3 regions of the Rhizobium sp. YTUHZ045 genome follow, and region 2 is predicted to be linked to each of the others. Evidence: riboswitches for the same ligand, from Rfam matches in the RefSeq annotation. Region 2 holds a riboswitch; each other region holds the start of a gene.
What was found. Region 2 has a riboswitch for cobalamin ahead of cobU (bifunctional adenosylcobinamide kinase/adenosylcobinamide-phosphate guanylyltransferase). Riboswitches for the same ligand answer to the same signal wherever they lie in the genome.

Region 1 (7,834 bases), 130 kb from region 2:
CAATGACCGTTATGGATGCTGCCGCGTTCGTGCGCCAGTATTCCGCTCCGCCGGTAAATTGCAATGCATCGGTGCCGTAAGCCTCCAGCAGGCCTGTTCACAAAAAATTCGTGAGCCGGATGCAACGCTTTGGCCGCGAACGTGTTGCGGTAACGGGAGCCGCAGGCTAAACAAATGACATGACACAGGAAAACGCTCTCTCCGATATCTTCCGCATCGCTATCGGCCAGCTCAATCCGACGGTCGGCGATGTCGCCGGCAATCTTGCCAAGGCACGTGAAGCACGCGCTGATGCGGGCCGAGAGGGCGCGCATCTGCTCGTGTTGACCGAGCTTTTCATCTCCGGCTACCCGCCGGAAGATCTGGTGCTGAAGCCGGCCTTCATCCGTGCCTGCTGGAAGGCGGTGGAAAGCCTTGCGGCCGACACCGCCGATGGCGGGCCGGGCGTCATCATCGGTTTTCCCCGGCAGGACCAGACCGGACGCTATAATTCCGTCGCCGTACTCGACGGCGGCAAGGTAATTGCTGTGCGCGACAAGGTCGACTTGCCGAATTACGGCGAGTTCGACGAGAAGCGGGTCTTCGTGCAGGGGGCCATGCCGGGGCCGGTGAATTTTCGTGGTATCAGGCTCGGCATTCCGATCTGCGAAGATATCTGGGGTGATCTCGGCGTTTGCGAGACGCTGGCCGAAAGCGGGGCGGAGATCCTGCTGTCCCCGAACGGGTCTCCTTATTATCGCGGCAAGGTCGATATCCGTCACCAGGTGGTACTGAAGCAGGTGATCGAGACCGGCCTGCCGCTGATCTATGCCGCCCAGCTCGGAGGGCAGGACGAGCTCGTGTTCGACGGGGCGAGCTTCGCCTTCAATGCCGACAAATCGCTCGCCTTCCAGATGAGCCAGTTCGAGACGGCACTTGCTGTGACGACGTGGAAACGTGGGGAAGCCGGCTGGCGCTGCGCCGAAGGACCAATGGCGCGTATTCCCGAGGGTGAGGAGGCCGATTATCGCGCCTGCCTGCTCGGCTTCCGCGACTACGTCAACAAAAACGGTTTCAAAACCGTCGTTCTCGGCCTTTCCGGCGGCATCGATTCGGCGATCTGCACAGCGATCGCGGTCGATGCTCTCGGAGAGGAGCGGGTGCGAACGGTGATGCTGCCCTATCGTTACACCTCGGAAGATTCACTGAAGGATGCAGCCGACTGTGCCAAGGCGCTCGGCTGCCGCTATGACATCGTACCGATCGAGCAGCCAGTAACCGGCTTCAGCAGCGCGCTGTCCAACCTCTTCGAGGGAACGGAGAGCGGAATCACCGAGGAGAATTTGCAGAGCCGCGCGCGTGGCGTCATCCTCATGGCGATCTCCAACAAGTTCGGCTCGATGGTGGTGACGACGGGCAACAAGTCGGAAATGTCGGTCGGCTACGCCACGCTGTATGGCGACATGAACGGCGGCTTCAATCCGATCAAGGACCTCTACAAGATGCAGGTCTATGCGCTGGCGCGCTGGCGCAACGAGAATGTGCCGCCGACTGCGCTCGGGCCGTCGGGTGAGGTGATCCCGCAGAATATCATCGACAAGGCACCCTCGGCCGAGCTTCGCCCGGACCAGAAGGACCAGGATTCGCTGCCGCCCTATCCCGTTCTCGACGATATTCTCGAGTGCCTGGTGGAGAAGGAAATGGCGGTCGAGGAGATCGTCGCGCGCGGCCATGACGTCGCCACCGTCCACCGCGTCGAGCACCTGCTTTATCTTGCCGAATACAAGCGCCGGCAATCGGCGCCGGGCGTGAAGATCACCAAGAAGAATTTCGGGCGCGACCGGCGCTATCCGATCACCAACCGGTTCCGGGATCGCTAGCGCAATCGGGATCGCTAGCGCAATCGGGATTGCTGACGCGATCGTGATCGCTGACGCAATCGAGATCGCTGACGCAAGCGACATATCAGGGAGGCAACATGCGCAGCTCGGTCGAGATCTACAACGTCAGGACGGGCAGAGCTCGCGAGGTCTGGCAGACGGACAGGTTGGTGGAAGCGCCGAATTTCTCGCCCGATGGTTCCTATCTCCTGCTGAACGGCGACGGGCTGCTCTTCCGGCTGCCGCTCGATGGCGGCGAGGTGGTTCAGGTCGATACCGGCTTTGCCGTCAATTGCAACAATGACCACGGCATTTCGCCTGATGGCACTGAGATCGTCATCTCGGACAAGACGGAATTCGGCAAGTCGACGATCTACATCCTGCCGGTCGAAGGCGGCACGCCGCGGCTCATCACCCAAAACCAGCCGTCCTATTGGCATGGCTGGTCACCGGATGGCCGCCAGCTCGCCTATTGCGGCATTCGCGACGATCTTTTCGACATTTATACGATCTCCATCGACGGCGGCGTCGAGACGCGGCTGACGCATGGCGAAGGCCGCAACGACGGGCCGGATTATTCCGCCGACGGCCAATGGATCTATTTCAATTCCAGCCGCACCGGGCTGATGCAGATCTGGCGCATCCATCCGGATGGCACAGGCCTCGAACAGGTGACGTCGGACAATCAGGGGAACTGGTTTCCCCATCCATCGCCCAAAAACGACAAGGTGCTGATCCTGTCCTACGATCCTTCGGTCTTCGACCATCCGCGCGATCTCGACGTGCGGCTGCGGCTGATGGATATGGACGGCGGCAACCTGAAGACGCTGTTCGAGCTTTTCGGCGGGCAGGGCACGATCAACGTGCCCTGCTGGTCACCTGATGGTGACGAGTTTGCCTATGTCAGGTATTTTCCGGCGGCTTAAGCCGCTGCCGCTCGGCGCCGCCTGCGAGCGGCGTCCGCCAGATCTTCCAGCACACTCACCGACATATCCCAGTCAATGCAGCCATCGGTGATGGACTGGCCGTAGACCAGCGGCTTGCCGGGAACGAGATCCTGGCGGCCGGCAACGAGGTTGCTTTCGATCATCATGCCCTTGATGTGGTGATTGCCCGCGGAGATCTGTCCGGCGACGTCCTTGACAACCCGTGGCTGGTTCATCGGATCCTTGCTGCTGTTGGCATGGCTGGCGTCGATGAGGATGCGCGGGGTGACCCCGAGTTTCAGGCATTCCGCTGTGACGGCTCCGACATCGGCCGCCTCATAATTCGGCCGCTTGCCGCCGCGCAGAATGATGTGGCAGTCCTCATTGCCCTTCGTCGAAGCGATTGCCGCCTGTCCGTCCTTGGTGACGGCCGGGAAGTGGTGCGGTTGTGAAGCGGCCAGGATCGCGTCGATCGCGACGCGAGCGCCTCCGTCGGTGCCGTTCTTGAAGCCGATCGGGCAGGAGAGGCCGGAGGCGAGCTGGCGATGGATCTGGCTTTCGGTCGTGCGCGCGCCGATCGCGCCCCAGCTGACGAGGTCGGCAATGTATTGCGGCGTGATCGTGTCGAGGAACTCGACGCCGGCGGGAAGCTCCATGGCATTGATGTCGAGCAGCAGGCGCCGGGCAATGCGCAGCCCTTCCTCGATGCGGTAGCTGCCGTCGAGATGCGGGTCGTTCATCAAGCCCTTCCAGCCGACTGTGGTGCGCGGCTTTTCGAAATAGACGCGCATGACGATTTCCAGATCACTGGAGAAGCGCTGTCGCTGCTCGGCCAGCCGCGCGGCATACTCGCGTGCAGCAACCGGATCGTGGATGGAGCAGGGGCCGATGACGACGATCAGGCGGTCGTCTTCACCCTCGAGAATCTCATGGATCGCGTGGCGGTTGCTGGTCACCGTCTCGCTGACGGCGGCGGTTCGGGGGATTTCCGCGATGACATCGGCGGGTCTGGTCAGCGGGGTGATCTCGAGAATACGCAGATCATCGATGGTGTCGGGCACGGCATGGCTCCTGTTTGGTCATACCGTGCGGAACAGAAAAGCCGCCAGGTAGACTAGCGGCTGTTCGGGTTGTCGTCGCGTTGAATTCAGTTACGCACAGACCCGCATCCGCTGGAAGCAGCGGTACGAATAAAATCGCGAGGAGGCGTAGGCTGAAGTCGTCGACATTCCGCGTATGTAGCGTCGCGGCCGCTCATTGTCACGCAAAATTTGCGAGGCGAAATCACGGGTTCGCCTCTTTAAGGCTGACGTGCCGACGCTTGCCTCCGTTCCGATTTCCTGAAATAGATGCGCCGTCAGGTGCCCGCCCTCGAGGCGGGAGAATCGGGAATCCGGTGCAAGGCCGGAACGTGCCCAACGCTGTAAGGCCGACGTCTGCCGCTTCATCACGCCACTGGCTTTGCCGGGAAGGCTGCGGCAGATGGATGAAGCCGAGTCAGAAGACCGGCCTGGCGAGATAGACCCAACCCGCGCGGACGGCGGGCGGTTGCGTTGTTGGGGATTTGACGATGCGACCCTCTTATGCGGATGCCCTTTCGGCGGCATCCGGTTTTTCCATGGCCGAACGTGAAGCCGTCTATCACGCAATCATGACGCGGCGTGACGTGCGCAGCCAGTTCCTGCCCGATCCCTTGCCCGACGATGTCGTGGCGCGGCTCCTGACCGCCGCCCATCATGCGCCGTCGGTCGGCTTCATGCAGCCATGGAATTTCATTCTCGTGAAAAGTGCAACCGTCCGCACCCGCGTGCGCAACGCCTTTGCCGTGGCCAACGAAGAGGCAGCTTCGATGTTCGAAGGCGAGCGGCGGCAGGCCTATCGATCCCTCAAGCTCGAAGGCATCGTGGAGGCGCCGCTCGGCATATGCGTAACCTGCGATCCCACCCGCGGCGGCAGCGTGGTGCTGGGACGGACGCACAATCCGAGGATGGATTCCTATTCGACCGTTTGCGCCATTCAGAATCTCTGGCTCGCGGCCCGCGCCGAAGGGGTCGGCATCGGCTGGGTCAGCATCTTTCATGAAGGCGACCTGAAAACAATTCTCGGCATACCGGAGCATATCGAGGTGGTCGCCTGGCTCTGCGCCGGCTTTGTCGACCGTCTTTATGACGAACCGGAACTTTCGGTCAAAGGTTGGCGGCAGCGGCTGCCGCTCGAGGAACTCGTTTTCCACGACGGATGGGGACGCAACGACCCGTAGCAATTACTGCTGCTGTGGTTGCGGACCCGGCGTCGCCGGATTGGCAAGGTCGATCGAACCCTGGTCGCCGGCAAGGAATTGCGGGCCGACCTGACGAACCTTGTTCTGCGTGGGGTCGTAGGGACGTTCGGCAACGGATGGCTGCGGCGGGGCTGATGCTGCCGCAGTATCTTTCGTCGGCGGTTTAGTGCGGACCGTCGTGATCGAGCCCTGCTGCGGCGGTTCGCTCAGGGCCTGCTTGCCGCGCATCTCCTCGTAATAGGCGGTGAGATTGCAGGCGCAGGAATTTTTCTCGCCAGGCGCGCGGTTCTTGTAGACAAAAGCGTTCTTCATGGCGCTATAGGGCGCGCCCGTTGCGACCGAGATCATGTTCGAGGAGTCGGTGCTGGTCACGTCGCGATAGAAGAGCTCGGTTTCAATGCCGGGGCACATCTTGGCGCAAGTCTGGGCATCGCGGCCGAAATCCACCGAACTGGTATTTGAGCTAATCGGGAAGAAGCCACCGTCGCAGCTGCGCACGCAGATGGTGCTGATCGGTGAAAACATTTCGGCCCTCGGCAGGCCGTAACGCAGATCGGTCTCTTCACCGCCGCCGAGCGGAATGAAGGTATCGGTGCGCATCGCCTGTTCCTCGACACTCGGGGCGGGGTCGTCTGCGCTACGCTCGGTCGGGGCATAGAAATTGTCGCTGTTGCAGCCGTTGCGTTCGAGTGCCGCCGTCAATTCTCGGCGCGCGTCGTCAGTGCCGTCGCCCTGGTTGCGCAGCTCGTCGCGGCGCTCCTGGAGATAACGGATATTGTCGATCATCCGGGCTTCGGCGTCAGAGAGTTCGGCGCAAAAATCGGCGTTGTCACTGCCAATCACGACCATGCTGCCGGAAGTGCATCCGTTATTGCGCAGATCGTTGCGGACCTTGCGCAGCTCGAGGTTCTGCTCGGCCATGGCATTTGCATATTGGCGCGCTTCCGGCCCGTTATTGCTACCGATCGATCGTGGCAGGTCGGCAAGGCGACCGCGCAAGTCGTTGCAAATAGCGCTGGTCTGTGCTGCGGCCGGTGATGCCAGCGCAAGCATAAGAGCAAGAGACAGATTTCGGCGTTTCACGGCGTCGTCCGGGAATGAGAAAGTGTCGATCGGTCAAAGGTGGCGTCCATCCGCCGTACCTTGTCTCTTAACGTGTTTCTCTTAATAAGCTTGGATCAATTCCTAGCGCATTTTCGAGATTTTATCCAGAAGATGCGGGTATTCTTCCGTGAGGTAAGTCGGCACTCGTTGCATCCGGAGGCGGACACTGAGCCGTCACCAGCAGTTCCCTTCTTCATCCGAATTGTTATTCTCGGCGCTCGTTCCCGCGGGGAATTGGTTTCACTGAGGATAAAGCGATGCGCTACATGCTGATGCTGCATGCGGACGAAACTGCCGGGAGGTCCATAGCGCCTCAGGACATGGGGCGCTTCATGTAGCAGATGTATGCCTATCAACAAGCGCTGGAGAAGGCGGCAGCATTTGTCTCCAGCAATGCGCTCGTCAGTTCCTCTGAGGCCAGTCTCGTTCGTGTTCAAGGAAACGAGGTCAGCGTTTTGGACGGCCCTTATGCCGATGTTCGCGAACAGTTCGGTGGGTACTTTATCATCGACGTCGCCGATATGGACGAGGCCAACAAATGGGCGGCACGCTGTCCTGCCGCGACCTGGGGAACGGTTGAGGTTCGTCGCATCAGGGATGCGTCGGAATATGCGGGATGACGGTTTCTGGTTCCAGCGTTGCCCGAGGTGTAGCAGAGCGGGTGGCGCGCGAGAGCTATGGACGACTCGTCGCTTACCTTGGCGGGCGTTTGGGTGATATCGCGTCCGCGGAGGATGCGCTCGCGACGGCTTTCCTCACGGCTCTCGAAAAATGGCCTGTCGATGGCGTGCCCGACAACCCCGATGCCTGGCTGTTGACCATCGCGCGCAGGCGCAAACTCGATGACTGGCGCAAAGACAAAGTGAAGGCGAAGAGCGCCGATCATCTTGCCCTCGTTACCGAGGAACTCTCGGCCGCGGCGGAAATGGACGAGGAGATTGCGGACAGGCGACTAGCGCTCATGTTTGCCTGCGCACATCCTGGCATCGATGCGTCGGCGCGAACGCCGCTGATCCTCCAGACCGTGCTAGGCCTGACCGCTGCGGACATCGCCGCGCGGTTTCTCGTCTCTCCGAAGGCCATGGGGCAGAGGCTTGTAAGAGCCAAGGCGAGGATCAGGGATGAGAAAATTCCGTTCCTCGTGCCGGAAAAGGAGGAACTGTCGGACCGCCTGCCGCCAGTACTCGCCTCCATCTACGCCGCCTATACCAACGGGTGGATGGACGTCGACGGGGCGGAAGCGCTTGGACATGAGGCAATCTGGCTTGCAAGCGTGGTCGTATCCCTGCTTCCGCAAGAGCCGGAACCGAAAGGTCTTCTCGCGCTGATGCTTTATACGGAGGCGCGGCGATCGTCTCGCAGAGGCCCCGATGGCGCATTCGTATCGCTGGACAGCCAGGATGTCGGGCTTTGGGATCATGAGCAATTGCGCCTCGCTGAAGGTCTCCTCAGAGAAGCAAATGCAAACGGTCCGACCGGCCGCTACCAAATCGAGGCGGCCATCCAATCCGCTCATGTCGCGCGCCGTTTGAGCGGCATCTTAAACTGGCAGGCCGTGATTTCCCTCTATGACGTGCTGGGCAGGATTGCTCCGTCGCCCGTCGTGACGCTCAATCGGTCCGTGGCTCTCATGCGGATAGGGCAGGCAGAGGCGGCTCTTGCTG
Region 2 (7,834 bases):
GGGGCGATCGAGCTCTTGCGCGCCAGTTCCTCGATGAAGGCGACGCCCTGCATGATGAGGATGCCGACACCGGCGCAGAAGACGCCGAGCAGCAGCGCCGGGACATAGTCGGCCGGCACGACCGAGCCGAAGCTGCCGATGTCGATGGTGAAATCGCCTTCGGCAAGCAGCCTGGCGACGAGCGTGGATACGAGGGCGGAGGTGACGACCGGGGTCAGCGAGACGATCGTATAGCTGCCGATGATCAGCTCGAAGGCGTAGAAGGCGCCGGTCAGCGGCGCGTTGAAGGCGGCGGCGATGGCGCCGGCCGCACCGCAGCCGACAAGGATGCGCAGGTCCGAACGGCGCAGCTGCAGCTTCAGGCCGAATTTCGAGGCGAGGCCGGCGGCAAGCTGGGTGTAGCCGGCCTCCAGGCCGACCGAGGCGCCGAAGCCGTTGGAGATCAGATTCTGTACGGCAACGATGATGCTGTCGGTCAGCGACAGGCGGCCGCCATGCAGCGCATTGGCCTCGATCGGGTCGACCATCGGTTTCTTGCGCCGCTTGGCGAGCACCAGGAGCAGCAGGCCGAGCAGGGCGCCGCCGATGACCGGGGCGGCGAGCAGCAGCATCTTGTCTTCGATGACCGAGGCGCTCAACCTTTCACTGTCGGCGATGCCGAACACCTGCTGGTGCAGCTCGTTGGAGACATAGCTCATGCCGGTCACGGCAAGTCCCGAGGCGATGCCGACGATGGCGCCCGCCAGCGAGAGGCCGACTTCGCTGCGGCGAGTGAGGGCGCGCAACCGCCCCGGATCGAGGAAAACTCGCAGCGCACGCAGGCGGCGCCGATCCAATTTCGTAAGCATGGCTAGACAACTAGGCGGGGAGAGGCCCGGTCAAGGGCGATGGCGCAACCGGCTTGCAGCGCAATTGCGGCGAAAAGCCGGCGGGCCGGTCAAATATTTATGACGTAAATTACTGATAAAAGACGATATTTCCGGTAGAGTCAGTGGTATTGGCGTGACCTTTCGCCCCCTCGCGCTAGAGGAGGGCTGCGAAGGTCGATTGACTTCAGCCCCCGGCTTGCCTAACCATCCCTCAACGGATGGTCGCTTGACCATCCTGACATAACGGATGGTTCCGGATCGGCGTTGCGCCCTTCCGGATGAAAAGGGAATGTGACGGGGCGGACCCAAGCCGGGCGCCCTTATCACAGCCGACCCCGCGACTGTAGAGCGGTCAGGGTCTTCCATCCGGCATCGAGCCCTTCCGGCCGGCAGCCCGCAATCGTGCAGGCGAGCAGGATGGCGACATGTCGGAAAAGCCACTGGACATGCATGGTGATCAACCGGGGTCGGACGCCTCTATTTCTACGAATCGTCCACCTTTTCACCGATGCAGCCGGGAAGGCGAGGCGGATCCGCTGGCACGATGCGGGGCGACCGGTTTCCGGTCCGCCCCGATCGCGGCCGATACCCGCGAGCCAGGAGACCTGCCATGCGCGCCGGGCGACGAGCCCAATCCTGGGCCAGAGGTCCACTGCCAGCACGGAGGTTGTTTTGGCTGAACGATTGAATTCAGCGCTGCCTTCGGTGGCGCGATGCAGTGGCGGCGGTGCGGTGCTTTCGGCCGCCTGTGTCGAGTATGCGGTACCCCCCTCTGTCCTGCCCGACTGCCGGGGTCGAGCCGCGGGTCTCGACCCGTCCTCCGGACCCTCCACAAGGGGGGAGACCGGCAAGAAGCGAGACCTTCGCCCTACATCGGTTGTTTGGGAAGACCCGTGCCGCGATTCAATCTCCCCCCTTGTGGGGGAGATGTCCGGCAGGACAGAGGGGGGTGTCGCACCCTCAGCCGTCAAGGAATACCCACCCGAAACAAGCCTCGATTATGCCTTCTCTCCCAGGAGCGGCCGAGCATGACCGCTACCCTCATCCTCGGCGGCGCCCGCTCCGGCAAATCCCGTTTCGCCGAAAATATCGTCATTTCCACCGGCCTCGAGCGGCATTACATCGCGACCGGCCGCGCCTGGGACGACGAGATGCAGGCGCGTATCGACCAGCACCAGGACGATCGCGGTCCTTCCTGGACGACGCATGAGGAGCCGCTTGATCTCGTCGGCAAGCTTGCAGCTATCGACGGTGAGGGCAGGGCGATCCTGGTCGATTGCCTGACGCTGTGGCTCACCAATTTGATGATGGAGGGGCGCGATATCGCGGTTCAGGCTGCTGCGCTTGCCGGCTGGCTGCCGCAGGCGAAGGCGCGGCTCGTCATCGTTTCCAACGAAGTCGGCCTCGGCATCGTGCCTGACAATCGCATGGCGCGGGAATTTCGCGATCATGCCGGGCGGCTGCATCAAATGATCGCGACGAAGGCCGCCGAAGTCTATTTCATCGCGGCCGGTCTGCCGCTGAAAATGAAGGGTTGAAGTTCCATGAACCAGCAGAAAATCCCCGCAACCGTCATCACCGGCTTTCTCGGCGCCGGCAAGACGACGATGATCCGCAACCTGCTGACCAATGCCGGCGGCAGGAAGATCGCGCTCATCATCAACGAGTTCGGCGATCTCGGCGTCGACGGCGATGTGCTGAAGGGCTGCGGCGCGGAGAACTGCACCGAGGACGACATCATCGAACTCACGAACGGCTGCATCTGCTGCACCGTGGCCGACGATTTCATTCCGACCATGACCAAACTTCTGGAGCGCGACCAGCGCCCCGACCATATCGTCATCGAGACCTCGGGTCTTGCCCTGCCGCAGCCGCTCGTCGCCGCCTTCAACTGGCCCGATATCCGCAGCGAAGTCACCGTCGACGGCGTTGTCACCGTGGTCGACAGCGCTGCGGTTGCCGCAGGCCGTTTTGCGGATGATCATGATGCCGTCGATGCGCGCCGCGCCGAGGATGAATCGCTCGATCATGAAAGCCCGATCGAGGAGCTCTTCGAAGATCAGCTGACCTGCGCCGACCTGATCGTGCTCAACAAGACCGACCTGATCGACAGCGATGGCCTTGGACGCGTCAAGAGCGAGGTTGCCTCGCGCATCGCCCGCAAACCCGTGATGATCGAGGCCAGGAATGGCGCGGTGCCGGCAAGCGTGCTGCTCGGCCTAGGCATCGGCACGGAAGACGATATCGGCAACCGCAAATCCCATCACGAGCTGGAGCATGAAGAGGGCGAGCCGCATGATCACGACGAATTCGACAGTTTCGTCGTCGAACTCGGCGCCATCTCCGATACGGCAGGTTTCGTCGAGAGGCTGAAGGCCATCATCGCCGCGCATGACGTACTGCGCCTCAAAGGCTTCATCGACGTTTCCGGCAAGCCGATGCGCCTGCAGCTGCAGGCCGTCGGTGCCCGCATCGATCAGTATTTCGACCGCGCCTGGGCGCCTGATGAAGCGCGCAGCACCCGCCTCGTCGTCATCGGCCTGCATGAGATGGATCAGGACGCGGTGCGCAAGGCGATCGAAGCGCTCGCTTAGGGATAGTCGATGCATCTGCTTCTGGCCCAGCAAGGATCGATCAGCGACGGCGAAGAGGCGATCGACCTCGGGCAGACGCCTGGCGATATCTTGTTCCTCTCGGCCGCCGACACCGAGCTTGCAGCGATCGCCGCGGCGTATGCCGGCGGAGTGGCGGGCTATTCGCTGAGGCTTGCAAGCCTGATGAGCCTGAAGCATCCGATGTCGGTCGATACCTATGTCGAGCGGACGGCGCAGCATGCGAGGCTGATCATCGTGCGGGCGTTGGGCGGGGCGAGCTATTTCCACTATGCGCTGGAGGCGCTGCATGCGGTTGCTGCGCGGAATGGCGCGCTGATTGCAGTGCTGCCGGGGGATGCCAAGCCAGATGCCGGACTGACGCCGTTTTCCAATGTGGCGTTGGAGGATCTCAATGCGCTGTGGGGCTATCTGATCGAGGGCGGCGACGCCAATGCGCGGGGCTTTCTTGCCTATGCAGCGGCGATGCTTTCGGGGGAGGAGAAGCCGACGCCGGCCGCGCCGCTGATGAAGGCGGGGATCTGGTGGCCGGGGAGAGGGCTGGTTGGGATTGAGGGATGGAAGAGGCTTGTTTCAAGCGCGTCTTCCTTGGCTGTCGAAGTCGTGACACCCCCCTCTGTCCTGCCGGACATCTCCCCCACAAGGGGGGAGATCGGCAAGGGGCGAGATTATCGCCCTACATCGGTTGTTTGGGGAGAGACCTTCCACGATTCGATCTCCCCCCTTGTGGGGGAGATGTCCGGCAGGACAGAGGGGGGTACCGCGTACTCGACGGCAGACCAGAGCACCGCATATTCGACGGAGAAGGTGGAAATCGAACCCACCATTCGTCCTATCATCGCCATAGCCTTCTACCGCGCCCTCGTGCAGAGCGGCGAAACCCGCCCCGTCGAAACCCTGATCGAAGCCCTGCGGTCGCGGGGTCTTCGCCCGTTGCCAGTCTTCGCCTACAGCCTCAAGGACCCGATCTCCAAAGGCATCCTCGAATCCATCTTCGCCGACCTCAAACCCGACGTCGTCATCAACACGACGGGCTTCGCCGTCTCCGCCCCTGGGGCCGATCGCGAACCGACGGTGCTGGAGGCCAATGACGCCATCGTTCTGCAGGCGATCTTTTCGGCCTCGTCGCGGGAAGCCTGGACGGCCTCATCGCAAGGATTGTCCGCCCGCGATCTCGGCATGAACGTCGCGCTGCCGGAGGTGGACGGCCGCGTCCTGTCGCGCGCCGTCTCCTTCAAATCTGCCGCCCGCTACGATGCTGCGGTTGAGGCCAATATCGTTTCCAGCGAGCCGGATGTGGGGCGCATGGCCTATGTGGCTGCGCTTGCCGCCAACTGGGCGCGGCTGCGGCAGCGGCCGGTTTTGGAGCGGCGTGTTGCGCTCGTCATGGCGAATTATCCGAACCGCGATGGACGGCTCGGCAATGGCGTCGGTCTCGATACGCCTGCCGGCACCGTCGAGGTGATGCGGGCGATGGCGGAGGCCGGTTATCCCGTTGCCGATATTCCCGCCGATGGAGATGCGCTCATGCGGCATCTGATGGCCGGGCCGACCAATTCCGGCTTTGACGGCAAGGTGGTGCGCGAGCGGCTTTCCCTGAGTCGATACAAGCGCTTCTTCGCCTCTCTTCCCAATCAGATTCAGGAGGAAGTGACGGCGCGTTGGGGTGATCCCGAAGCGGATCCTTATCTGCGGGATGGCGCTTTCGCGCTGCCCTTTGCCCGGTTCGGCGGGTTGCTGGTGGGGATCCAGCCGGCGCGGGGCTACAATATCGATCCGAAGGAGAGTTATCACTCGCCGGATCTCGTGCCGCCGCACGGTTATTTCGCCTTCTATGCCTTTCTGCGCGAAGAGTTCGGCGCCGATGCTGTGGTTCACATGGGCAAGCACGGCAATCTGGAATGGCTGCCCGGCAAGGCGCTGGCGCTGTCCGACACTTGCTATCCCGAGGCTATCCTCGGACCCTTGCCGCATCTTTATCCCTTCATCGTCAATGATCCCGGCGAGGGCACGCAGGCCAAGCGCCGTAGCGCGGCGGTTATCATCGATCACCTGACGCCGCCGCTGACGCGGGCCGAAAGTTACGGGCCGCTCAAGGATCTGGAGGCGCTGGTCGACGAATATTACGAAGCCTCGGGCGGCGATCCCAGGCGTATCCGCTTGCTCAGTCGGCAGATCCTTGAGCTTGTTAGCGATATCGGGCTGGACCGCGACGCGGGCATTGCGAAGGGAGAGAGTGAAGGCGAGGCGCTGAAGAAGCTAGATGCCTATCTCTGTGATCTCAAGGAGATGCAGATCCGGGATGGGTTGCATGTGTTTGGGGTGTCGCCGGAAGGGCGGTTGCTGACGGATCTCACCGTGGCCTTGGCGCGGGTGCCGCGTGGGCTCGGTGAGGGCGGGGATGGGAGTCTGCAGCGGGCGATTGCTGGGGATGCTGGGTTGGGCGTTGAGCCCGTGACACCCCCCTCTGTCCTGCCGGACTACCGGGGTCGAGCCGCGTGTCGCCACCCGTCCTTCGGCCCCCCCACAAGGGGGGAGATCGACGGGGGGCCAGACCGCCGCCCTACATCAGTTGTTTGGGGAAGCGCTATCGCCGATCCAATCTCCCCCCTTTTGGGGGAGATGCCCGGCAGGGCAGAGGGGGGTAATCCCACCTTCGACCCTCTCGATTGCGACATGGCCGCCCCCTGGGCCGGCCCATGCCCGGCAATCCTTGCAGATATCCTCGACGCCCCCTGGCGCAGCAATGGCGACACGATCGAGCGCATCGAGCTGCTCGCCGCCAAGCTCGTTTCGGGCGATATGGACTGCCCAACCCTCTGGTCCCAAACCAGAGCCGTACTCGACGAAATCGAGGCACGCCTGAAGCCCTCAATTCTCGCCTGCGGCCCGGCCGAAATCACCAGTTTGCTGCGCGGCCTCGACGGCCGTTTCGTGCCGCCCGGCCCATCCGGCGCACCGACGCGCGGGCGGCCGGATGTGCTGCCGACGGGACGGAATTTCTATTCCGTCGACAGCCGCGCGGTGCCGACGCCGGCGGCCTATGAGCTGGGAAAAAAATCCGCGGAATTGCTGATCCGCCGTTACGTGCAGGATCACGGTGAATGGCCCGTCTCCTTCGGGCTGACGGCCTGGGGCACCTCGAACATGCGCACCGGCGGCGACGATATCGCTCAAGCTTTGGCGCTGATCGGCGTCAAGCCGGTCTGGGACATGGCCTCTCGGCGTGTCACCGGCTACGAGATTATCCCGCCGGCCATGCTGCGGCGGCCGCGGGTGGATGTGACGTTGCGCATTTCCGGCTTCTTCCGTGACGCTTTCCCGGAGCAGATCGCGCTGTTCGACAAGGCGATCCGCGCCGTCGGTGCGCTGGAGGAGGATGCGGCTGACAATCCGATCGCCGGGCGCATGCGCGGTGAGGCGGCGCGGCTTGCCGCAGCCGGGCTCGATGCGAAGGCGGCGGCGAAGCGTGCGGGTTATCGCATCTTCGGCTCCAAGCCGGGGGCCTATGGTGCCGGCCTGCAGGCGCTGATCGATGAGAAGGGCTGGGAGCGGCGGGCCGATCTGGCCGAAGCCTATCTTGTCTGGGGCAGCTATGCCTATGGCGCGGGTGAGGAAGGGCAGGCCGAGCGCGGGCTCTTCGAGGAGCGGCTGCGTTCCATCCAGGCCGTCGTACAGAACCAGGACAATCGCGAGCACGACCTGCTCGACAGCGACGATTATTACCAGTTCGAAGGCGGTATGGCGGCGGCGGCCGAAGCGCTCGGCGGTGTGCGGCCGGCGATCTATCACAATGATCATTCCAGGCCGGAGAAGCCTGTTATTCGCTCTCTGGAGGAAGAAATCGGGCGGGTAGTGCGTGGGCGCGTCGTCAATCCGAAATGGATCGTTGGCGTCATGCGTCATGGCTACAAGGGCGCTGCCGAGATCGCAGCGACGGTCGATTACCTCTTTGCTTTCGCGGCGACCACCGGCGCTGTCGGCAATCATCATTTCGAGGCTGTCTATCAGGCCTTTATCGCCGACGTGAGAGTGCGCGACTTCATGGCCGAGAAGAATCCGGCAGCACTTTCCGAAATGAAAGAGCGGCTGATGGAGGCGATCGAGCGGGGGCTTTGGACGCCGCGCAGCAATTCGGCGCAGTTCAATCTCACAGACATCAACGAAGCCAGGAAAAGAGCAGGCAGCCAGCCATGACCGAAGAGCCAGTCGTACCAGTCGAAAAAGACGATGCCCGTCACGCCGAGAAGATGGCGAAGAAGAAGGCCGCCCGTGACAAGATCATGGCGACCAAGACGGATGAGAGGGGCTTGATCATCGTTCATACCGGCAAGGGCAAGGGCAAGTCGTCGG
Region 3 (7,834 bases), 1.4 Mb from region 2:
GGATGACGTCATCACGCGGCCAGAGATCGGAGATCGCCGTGAAATCGCGCAGATCGCAGATCATGATGGCCGCGCCGACGGTCGCGCCGCTGCCGCGGGTCGTGACACCTGACAGGATATGCTCGCTCGCGTGCGGTCCCACATAGGTCTGCAGCAGCGTGCGTGCCATGATGTTCTTCAGCCTGATCTCGCTGACCAGGGTCAGCGCCGGCAGGAGATCGCGCAGGAAATCGGTATGCTCGCCCGTAAAACCACCCGGCCGAGATGTGGAAAATGTCACGACGTGACGTTTTCCGAAAGTATGCTCGATCGGCCAGGCGATGTATTCCGTGAGGCCGTCGTCGCGCAATTCCTGAAAGAGACTATCTTCGTCGTCTTCGGCTGCACCTTCCAACTGTTTGCGAAACTCCTCCGCACCCTGATGGATCGCGTTAACCGGGCTCTTCAAGAATTCCGGCGTGGTTTCGACACCATAGGCGAATGTGTCGATTTTCGCTTCCGCCATGCCCTCTTTCCAAAGAATGCGGGCGCCGATCCATTGCGGATGGTTAGTCCTGAAATGCAGCGTCGCGCGCGCCACCGGCACCCCCGCTGCCAAAAGCTTCTCGCACATTGCCACCAGGATGTTGTCGATGAAGCGCTCGCCGCGCGTCTCGTTCACCAGCCAGTCGAGGATCCGCCTCCGGCGGATCGGCCAGGCGCCGTCATCCGTTTCAACGGCAGCCCCGGCCTTGTTCAAAAAAGAGGACATAGAAACCCCACTACGCCGCATCACCGACGAACACCGAATTCATTTTCCGTGAATGTGGTCGATGGCGAAGCAAATGATAAGGGGAGACTGCAATTAAGTCTCAGAAATCCCAGTCCTCGTCTTCGGTGGCCACGGCCTTGCCGATGACATAGGAGGACCCCGAGCCGGAGAAGAAGTCGTGGTTCTCGTCGGCATTCGGCGACAGCGCCGACAGGATCGCCGGATTGACCTTGCAGGCTTCGGCCGGAAACAGTGCTTCGTAGCCGAGGTTCATCAGCGCCTTGTTGGCATTGTAGTGGAGGAACTTCTTGACGTCCTCGCTCAGCCCGACTCCGTCATAGAGCGCTTCGGTATATCTCGCCTCGTTATCGTAGAGGTCGAGCAGCAGGTCGAAGGCGAAATCTTTGATCTCCTGACGGCGCTCTTCGGAAAGCCGTTCCAGCCCGCGCTGATATTTGTAACCGATATAATAGCCGTGCACCGCCTCGTCCCGGATGATGAGCCGGATCATATCGGCCGTGTTGGTGAGTTTGGCGCGGCTCGACCAGTACATCGGCAGATAGAAGCCGGAATAGAACAGAAAACTTTCCAGGAAGACGCTGGCGACCTTCTTCTTCAAAGGGTCGCCGGAGGCATATTGCTCCATAACCAGCGCTGATTTGCGCTGAAGAAATTCATTCTCCTCGGACCAGCGATAGGCATCATCGACATCAGGCGTCGAGCACAGCGTAGAGAAGATCGAGGAATAGGAACGGGCATGCACCGCTTCCATGAAGGAGATGTTGGAAAGCACCGCCTCCTCATGCGGCGTCACCGCATCCTCCATCAGCCTGATGGAACCGACACCGTTCTGGATCGTGTCGAGCAGCGTCAATCCGGTGAAGACCCGAATGGTCAGCTGCTGCTCGGCCGCCGTCAGCGTCGCCCAGGAAGGGATGTCGTTCGACAGCGGCACCTTTTCCGGCAGCCAGAAATTGCCGGTGAGGCGATTCCAGACCTCGAGATCCTTGTCGTCCTCGATGCGATTCCAGTTGATGGCGCGCACGCGCGAGGCTGCCTTGAGTTGTATGTTCATAAGGTGGTCCTCTTGAGGAATGTATCCGGATTTGCCCCTCATCCGCCTGCCGGCACCTTCTCCCCGCTTGCGGGGCGAAGGGGGTATGCCGCACCCTTATCCGTCTTTATTGCCGGCTCGTGTGGCGAGTCCCCTCTCCCCGTCAGAACGGGGAGAGGGTTAGGGTGAGGGGCAGTGCTCACAAGCGAAATCAAATCACAACGTACACGACACACACCCCTGCACTTCCGTACCCGAAAGTGCCATCTGGCGAAGGCGGATGTAGTAGATCGTCTTGATGCCCTTCTTCCAGGCGTAAATCTGCGCCCTATTGATGTCGCGCGTCGTCGCCGTATCACGGAAGAACAGGGTCAGCGACAGGCCTTGGTCGACATGCTGGGTTGCTGCCGCATAGGTGTCGATGATCTTCTCCGGCCCGATCTCGTAGGCGTCCTGATAGTAGTCGAGATTGTCATTGGTCATGAACGGCGCCGGATAATAGACGCGGCCGATCTTTCCTTCCTTGCGGATCTCGATCTTCGAGACGATCGGATGGATCGAGGAAGTCGAGTGGTTGATATAGGAGATCGAGCCCGTCGGCGGCACCGCCTGCAGGTTCTGGTTATAGAGGCCTGAGGCCATCACCGCCTTTTTCAGCGCCACCCAGTCTTGCTGTGTCGGAATATGGATGCCTGATTTGTCGAACAACGCCTGCACCTTTTCGGTGGCCGGCTTCCATTCCTGCTCGGTATATTTGTCGAAATAGTCACCTGAAGCGTATTTCGAATTCTCGAACCCCTTGAAGCTCACACCACGCTCGACCGCCAGACGATTGGAGGCACGCAGCGCGTGATAGGTCACCGCATAGAAATAGATGTTGGTGAAATCGACGCCTTCCTCAGAGCCATAGAAGATGCGTTCGCGGGCGAGGTATCCGTGCAGGTTCATCTGCCCGAGGCCGATCGCATGGCTCTCGTCATTGCCTTTCTCGATCGAAGGAACCGAGGAGATATTGCTCATATCGGACACCGCTGTCAGCGCCCGGATCGAGGTCTCGATCGTCTTGCCGAAGTCGGTCGAATCCATCGCCGCAGCAATGTTCAGCGAGCCGAGATTGCAGGAAATATCCCTGCCGAGATGCTTGTAGGAAAGGTCGTCATGATAGTCGCTCGCCTCGCTCACCTGCAGTATCTCCGAGCAGAGGTTGCTCATGGAGATGCGCCCGGCAATCGGGTTCGAGCGGTTCACCGTGTCCTCGAACATGATGTAAGGGTAGCCGCTTTCGAACTGGATTTCGGCGATGACCTGGAAGAATTCGCGCGCCTTGATCTTCTTCTTCGAGATGCGGGCGTCCGCCACCATTTCCCGGTACTTCTCCGTCACCGAAATCTCGGTGAAAGGCACGCCGTAGACCCGTTCCACGTCGTAGGGCGAGAACAGGTACATGTCCTCATTGTTCTTGGCGAGTTCGAAGGTGATGTCGGGCACGACAACGCCGAGCGACAGCGTCTTGATGCGGATCTTCTCATCGGCGTTTTCACGCTTGGTGTCGAGAAAGCGCATGATATCGGGATGATGGGCGTTCAGATAAACCGCACCCGCCCCCTGGCGCGCACCGAGCTGATTGGCATAGGAGAAGCTGTCTTCCAGGAGCTTCATGACGGGGATGATGCCGGAGGACTGGTTTTCGATCTGCTTGATCGGCGCGCCCGCCTCGCGGATATTGGTCAGCGACAGGGCCACGCCGCCGCCGCGTTTCGACAACTGCAGCGCCGAATTGATCGACCGGCCGATCGATTCCATGTTGTCCTCGACGCGCAGCAGGAAACAGGAAACGAGTTCGCCGCGCTGCTTCTTGCCGGCATTGAGGAAGGTGGGCGTTGCCGGCTGGAAGCGGCCGGAAATGATCTCGTCGACTATGTCGCGAGCAAGGGCCTCATCGCCGCGCGCCAAAGCCAGCGCCACCATGCAGATGCGGTCTTCGTAGCGCTCGAGATAGCGCTTTCCGTCGAAGGTCTTCAGCGTATAGCTGGTGTAATATTTGAAAGCCCCGAGGAAGGTAGGAAACCGGAATTTCTTGCCATAGGCCTGATCGAACAGGTCGCGGACGAAATTGAAGGAATACTGGTCGAGAACCTCCTGCTCGTAATAGCCCTCCGCGACGAGGTAATCGAGCTTTTCCCGAAGATTGTGAAAGAACACGGTGTTCTGGTTCACATGCTGCAGGAAATATTGCTTGGCCGCCACGCGATCCTTGTCGAGCTGGATCTTTCCCTCGTCGTCGTAGAGGTTCAGCATCGCGTTCAGTGCATGATAGTCGAGTGTTTCGGCCGCTTTCAGCGGTTTTGCGCCCGCGTCCCGCGTCAGATTTGTTCCCGTGTCCAAAATCGTCCCATCCCGTCTTTGACATTGGCGATATCCTCGGCAGTTCCCATGAGCTCGAACCTGTAGAGGTACGGCACCTGGCACTTCTTCGAGATGACATCGCCGGCGAGCCCATAGGTCTTGCCGAAATTGCTGTTGCCCGCAGCAATCACGCCGCGGATGTTGGAGCGGTTTTCCGCCTCGTTGAGGAAGCGGATCACCTGCTTGGGCACGGCCCCCTTGCCGCCGTCACCGCAATAGGTAGGCGAGATCAGCACATAGGGTTCGCGAATGTGGATGGCCTCAGCGCCGAGGGGAATGCGCGCCGCGCGCAATCCCAGCTTCTCGACGAAACGATGGGTGTTCCCGGATCGGCTGGAATAATAGACGATCAGCCCCACTCCTTTTCTCCGGTCAGGAGAGCGCGCTGATCATGTCGGGGCGGAAGCCCGCCCAATGCTGCTCGCCGGCAACGACGACCGGAACCTGCATGTAGCCCATGCCACGCACGCGATCGAGCGCTTCGGCATCCTCGGAAATATCGACGATCTCATAATCCACGCCCAGGCGATCGAGGGCGCGGTAAGTGGCCGTGCATTGGACACAGGCCGGCTTGCTGTAAACGGTAACGCTCATCATGTTCCTCGTGAAGTCAATGAATTCAGGACGCAGGACTGGGATCGGGCGCCATGCGGCGTCCGGGGAAATGCTTGATAGTGATCTGGCAAGGTTGGCGCTTTAAACGCCTGACTTGGTCCCTCGCAGGATGTGCGCGGGCGCCGGCCTTGATGCTCTCGACATGACTTCAAACCCCGAAGTGCTCATGCGGTCGTTCGGGGCAGCGCAACAGCGCGGATCATTCCGCTGCATGCACGCGACCTTCCGGACACCCCGCCCGTGGACGTTTCATTCAAGGCAGGTCTCCTGGCTCACGGGTCGAAGCACCTGCCCAGCCTTCCCGAGGCATCATGCCCCAGTGACCCGAAATCGGACAGTTGCTCTCCGCTCACAGTTGCGGGGGCAGCTCCGGCCTTGCCCCACCCTCATGGCGAGACGCACCGTATTCCCGTCTTAGCCCGCGATCCTCACGAATCGAAGGAACCTTGAACACTAGATATAGTACGCGAATCGAAATTCACGTCAACGGATGGTTTGTGCGTTGCGTTACGGCAGGTTTGAAATCACTGCGTTCCTGTGAAAAACATGGATAATGAAGGCTTAAACAAAACGAACTGTGGAGAAGGCCTGAACGACGAGAGCCGGCCTGTAGCCGGCTCTGCGGTTTTCGATTCCGGATCGGCCCTAATCGGCGCTCCGAAGAGGAAAGGATTTATTCCTCTACGCGGAGCAGCCTGAGCGCGTTGATCGTAACCAGCACGGTGGCTCCGGTATCGGCGAGAATCGCCGGCCAGAGCCCGGTGATCCCGATGATCGTGGTCACCAGGAAGACAGCCTTCAGCCCGAGTGCAATGATGATATTCTCGAGGATATTGCGCATCGTCCGCTGCGAAAGCGCGATCATTCGCGCCACGTCGCCAACGCGCCCGTGCAGCACGGCGGCATCGGCCGTCTCCAGCGCCACATCGGTGCCGCCGCCCATGGCGATACCGATGTCGGCGGCGGCGAGCGCCGGCGCGTCGTTGATGCCGTCGCCGACCTTGGCGACTATGAAGCCCTTGCGCTTCAATTCGCCGACGACCCGCTGCTTGTCCTCGGGCATCGTCTCGCCCCGCCAGTCGATGCCGAGCATGTCTGCGACCGCTGCCGCCGTCCGCTTGTTGTCGCCGGTCAGCATCATCGCCTTGACACCGGCCAATTTGAGCGCCGAGAGCCCGGCCGCGGCGTCCTCGCGCGGCTCGTCGCGCATGGCGATCAGGCCAGACGCAGCGCCATTGACGAGCAGCACCGACACGCTCTTGCCCTCATCATTGAGCCCTGCAATACGCGCCTCCTGTTCCGCGTTAAGTGCCGCCCGCTCGCGGGCGGCTGGCGGCGACAAGAGATCAACTGCCTCGCCGCCGATTTTGCCGGTGACACCCTTGCCCGGCAGCGCTTCCAGCTCGAAGGCGGGTGGCACGGGCACGCCGTCCGCCTTGGCGCGGTGGAGAATCGCCTGTGCCAGCGGATGGCTGGAGCCCTGCTCGAGCACCGCCGCGCGCGACAGGAGCTGCGCCTCACCCAATCCAAAGGAAAGGATGTCGGTCACCCGAGGCTTGCCTTCCGTCAGCGTGCCCGTCTTGTCGAAGGCGACCATCGTCACCTTGCCGAGCGTCTCCAGGACCGCACCGCCCTTCATCAGCAGCCCGCGCCTCGCGCCCGCCGACAGCGAAGCCGCGATCGCCGCCGGCGTCGAGATGACGAGGGCGCAAGGGCAGCCGATCAGCAGGATGGCAAGACCCTTGTAGATCCACTCACTCCACGCGCCGCCGAAGAACGGCGGCGGAACGACCGCGACCAGCGCGGCAACGACGACCACACCCGGCGTGTAGTAGCGCGAAAACCGCTCGATGAAGCGCTCCGTCGGCGCCTTCGATTCCTGCGCTTCTTCCACCAGCTTGACGACGCGGGCGATAGTATTGTCGGCAGCAGCCGCCGTGACGCGAACCCTCAGCACCGCATCGCCATTGACCGTACCGGCATAGACCACGGCGTCGACGCCCTTGCGCACCGGCGTGCTCTCGCCCGTCACCGGAGCCTCGTCGATCGCGCTCTCGCCTGATACGATGACGCCGTCGGCAGAGATGCGATCGCCGGGGCGAACCATGATAACCGTGCCGACGGCAAGGCTTTCAGCCGGCACCTCTCGCATCTGCCCATTGTCTTCGAGCAGCGCGGTCTTCGGCACCAGGGCCGTCAGCGACTGTATGCTTTCACGCGCCTTGCCCGCCGCCACGCCTTCGAGCAACTCGCCGACGAGAAACAGGAATACGACCGTCGCCGCTTCCTCGCCGGCATTGATGATAACAGCGCCGACGGCGGCGATCGTCATCAGCATCTCGATCGAGAACGGCGTGCCGGAGAATGCCGCCATGACAGCGCGCCGCGCGATCGGAGCCAGACCGACCAGCATGGCGACGATGAAGGCGTAGGACGCGACCGCCGGCACCAGATGGCCGACGGCATAGGCGGCAACGAGCGCCGCACCCGAAAAAATGGTCAGCCGGCCCTTCCTGCTCCGCCACCAGGGACCGGTCATCGGTGCATCGTCGTGCCCATGCGAGCCTTCGATTTCCTTCTCGTCATGGGCATGGTCGTGATCATGCCCGGCATGGTCGTGATCTCCATGGCCATGAGCGGCATGATCGTGATGATGGTGCCGGCGGTCTTCACGCGCAGGCGTCGCATTTCCGGCAAAGGGCGAAACGGAATAACCAAGCCCCGTCACCTTCTTCTCGACCGCCTTGAGATCGCTGCTGCCGTCATGCCGGATGGTCATGGTGCCTGTCACCACCGAGACTGAGACATCGGCAACGCCTGCTATGCGCCTGACTGCGGTATCGATCTTGCTCGCGCAGGCGGCGCAATCCATGCCACCGACCCTGTATCGTGTCTCGCTCGTCTCAGCCATATCCGCTTCCTTGTCAAACAGAAGCATCCCTCCTACATCCTCTAGCGACTAGAGGTGCAAGAGAAAAATCATGAAAAAGATCACGATTGGCGAGGCG

Region 1: it holds a riboswitch for cobalamin, as region 2 does, so the genes downstream of both, bluB (5,6-dimethylbenzimidazole synthase) here and cobU (bifunctional adenosylcobinamide kinase/adenosylcobinamide-phosphate guanylyltransferase) in region 2, are expected to answer to the same signal.
Region 3: it holds a riboswitch for cobalamin, as region 2 does, so the genes downstream of both, nrdH (glutaredoxin-like protein NrdH) here and cobU (bifunctional adenosylcobinamide kinase/adenosylcobinamide-phosphate guanylyltransferase) in region 2, are expected to answer to the same signal.

Annotation. Positions count from the first base shown of each region.
Region 1 covers NZ_CP101432.1:2,137,904-2,145,737, reverse strand. Annotated here, with positions in the region: gene NMA58_RS10865 (NAD+ synthase) at 180-1,859, shown strand; gene NMA58_RS10860 (TolB family protein) at 1,958-2,785, shown strand; gene NMA58_RS10855 (3-deoxy-7-phosphoheptulonate synthase) at 2,782-3,846, opposite strand; cobalamin riboswitch at 4,128-4,313, shown strand; gene bluB (5,6-dimethylbenzimidazole synthase) at 4,356-5,045, shown strand; gene NMA58_RS10845 (DUF2865 domain-containing protein) at 5,049-6,149, opposite strand; gene NMA58_RS10840 (YciI family protein) at 6,512-6,790, shown strand; gene NMA58_RS10835 (RNA polymerase sigma factor) at 6,787-7,834, shown strand, end outside.
Region 2 covers NZ_CP101432.1:2,269,961-2,277,794, reverse strand. Annotated here, with positions in the region: gene NMA58_RS11535 (chloride channel protein) at 1-848, opposite strand, end outside; cobalamin riboswitch at 1,101-1,496, shown strand; gene cobU (bifunctional adenosylcobinamide kinase/adenosylcobinamide-phosphate guanylyltransferase) at 1,898-2,407, shown strand; gene cobW (cobalamin biosynthesis protein CobW) at 2,414-3,463, shown strand; gene cobN (cobaltochelatase subunit CobN) at 3,473-7,678, shown strand; gene cobO (cob(I)yrinic acid a,c-diamide adenosyltransferase) at 7,675-7,834, shown strand, end outside.
Region 3 covers NZ_CP101432.1:3,670,043-3,677,876, forward strand. Annotated here, with positions in the region: gene NMA58_RS18115 (adenylate/guanylate cyclase domain-containing protein) at 1-751, opposite strand, end outside; gene nrdF (class 1b ribonucleoside-diphosphate reductase subunit beta) at 852-1,826, opposite strand; gene nrdE (class 1b ribonucleoside-diphosphate reductase subunit alpha) at 2,022-4,190, opposite strand; gene nrdI (class Ib ribonucleoside-diphosphate reductase assembly flavoprotein NrdI) at 4,169-4,570, opposite strand; gene nrdH (glutaredoxin-like protein NrdH) at 4,584-4,805, opposite strand; cobalamin riboswitch at 5,067-5,290, opposite strand; gene NMA58_RS18140 (heavy metal translocating P-type ATPase) at 5,500-7,737, opposite strand; gene NMA58_RS18145 (MerR family transcriptional regulator) at 7,808-7,834, shown strand, end outside.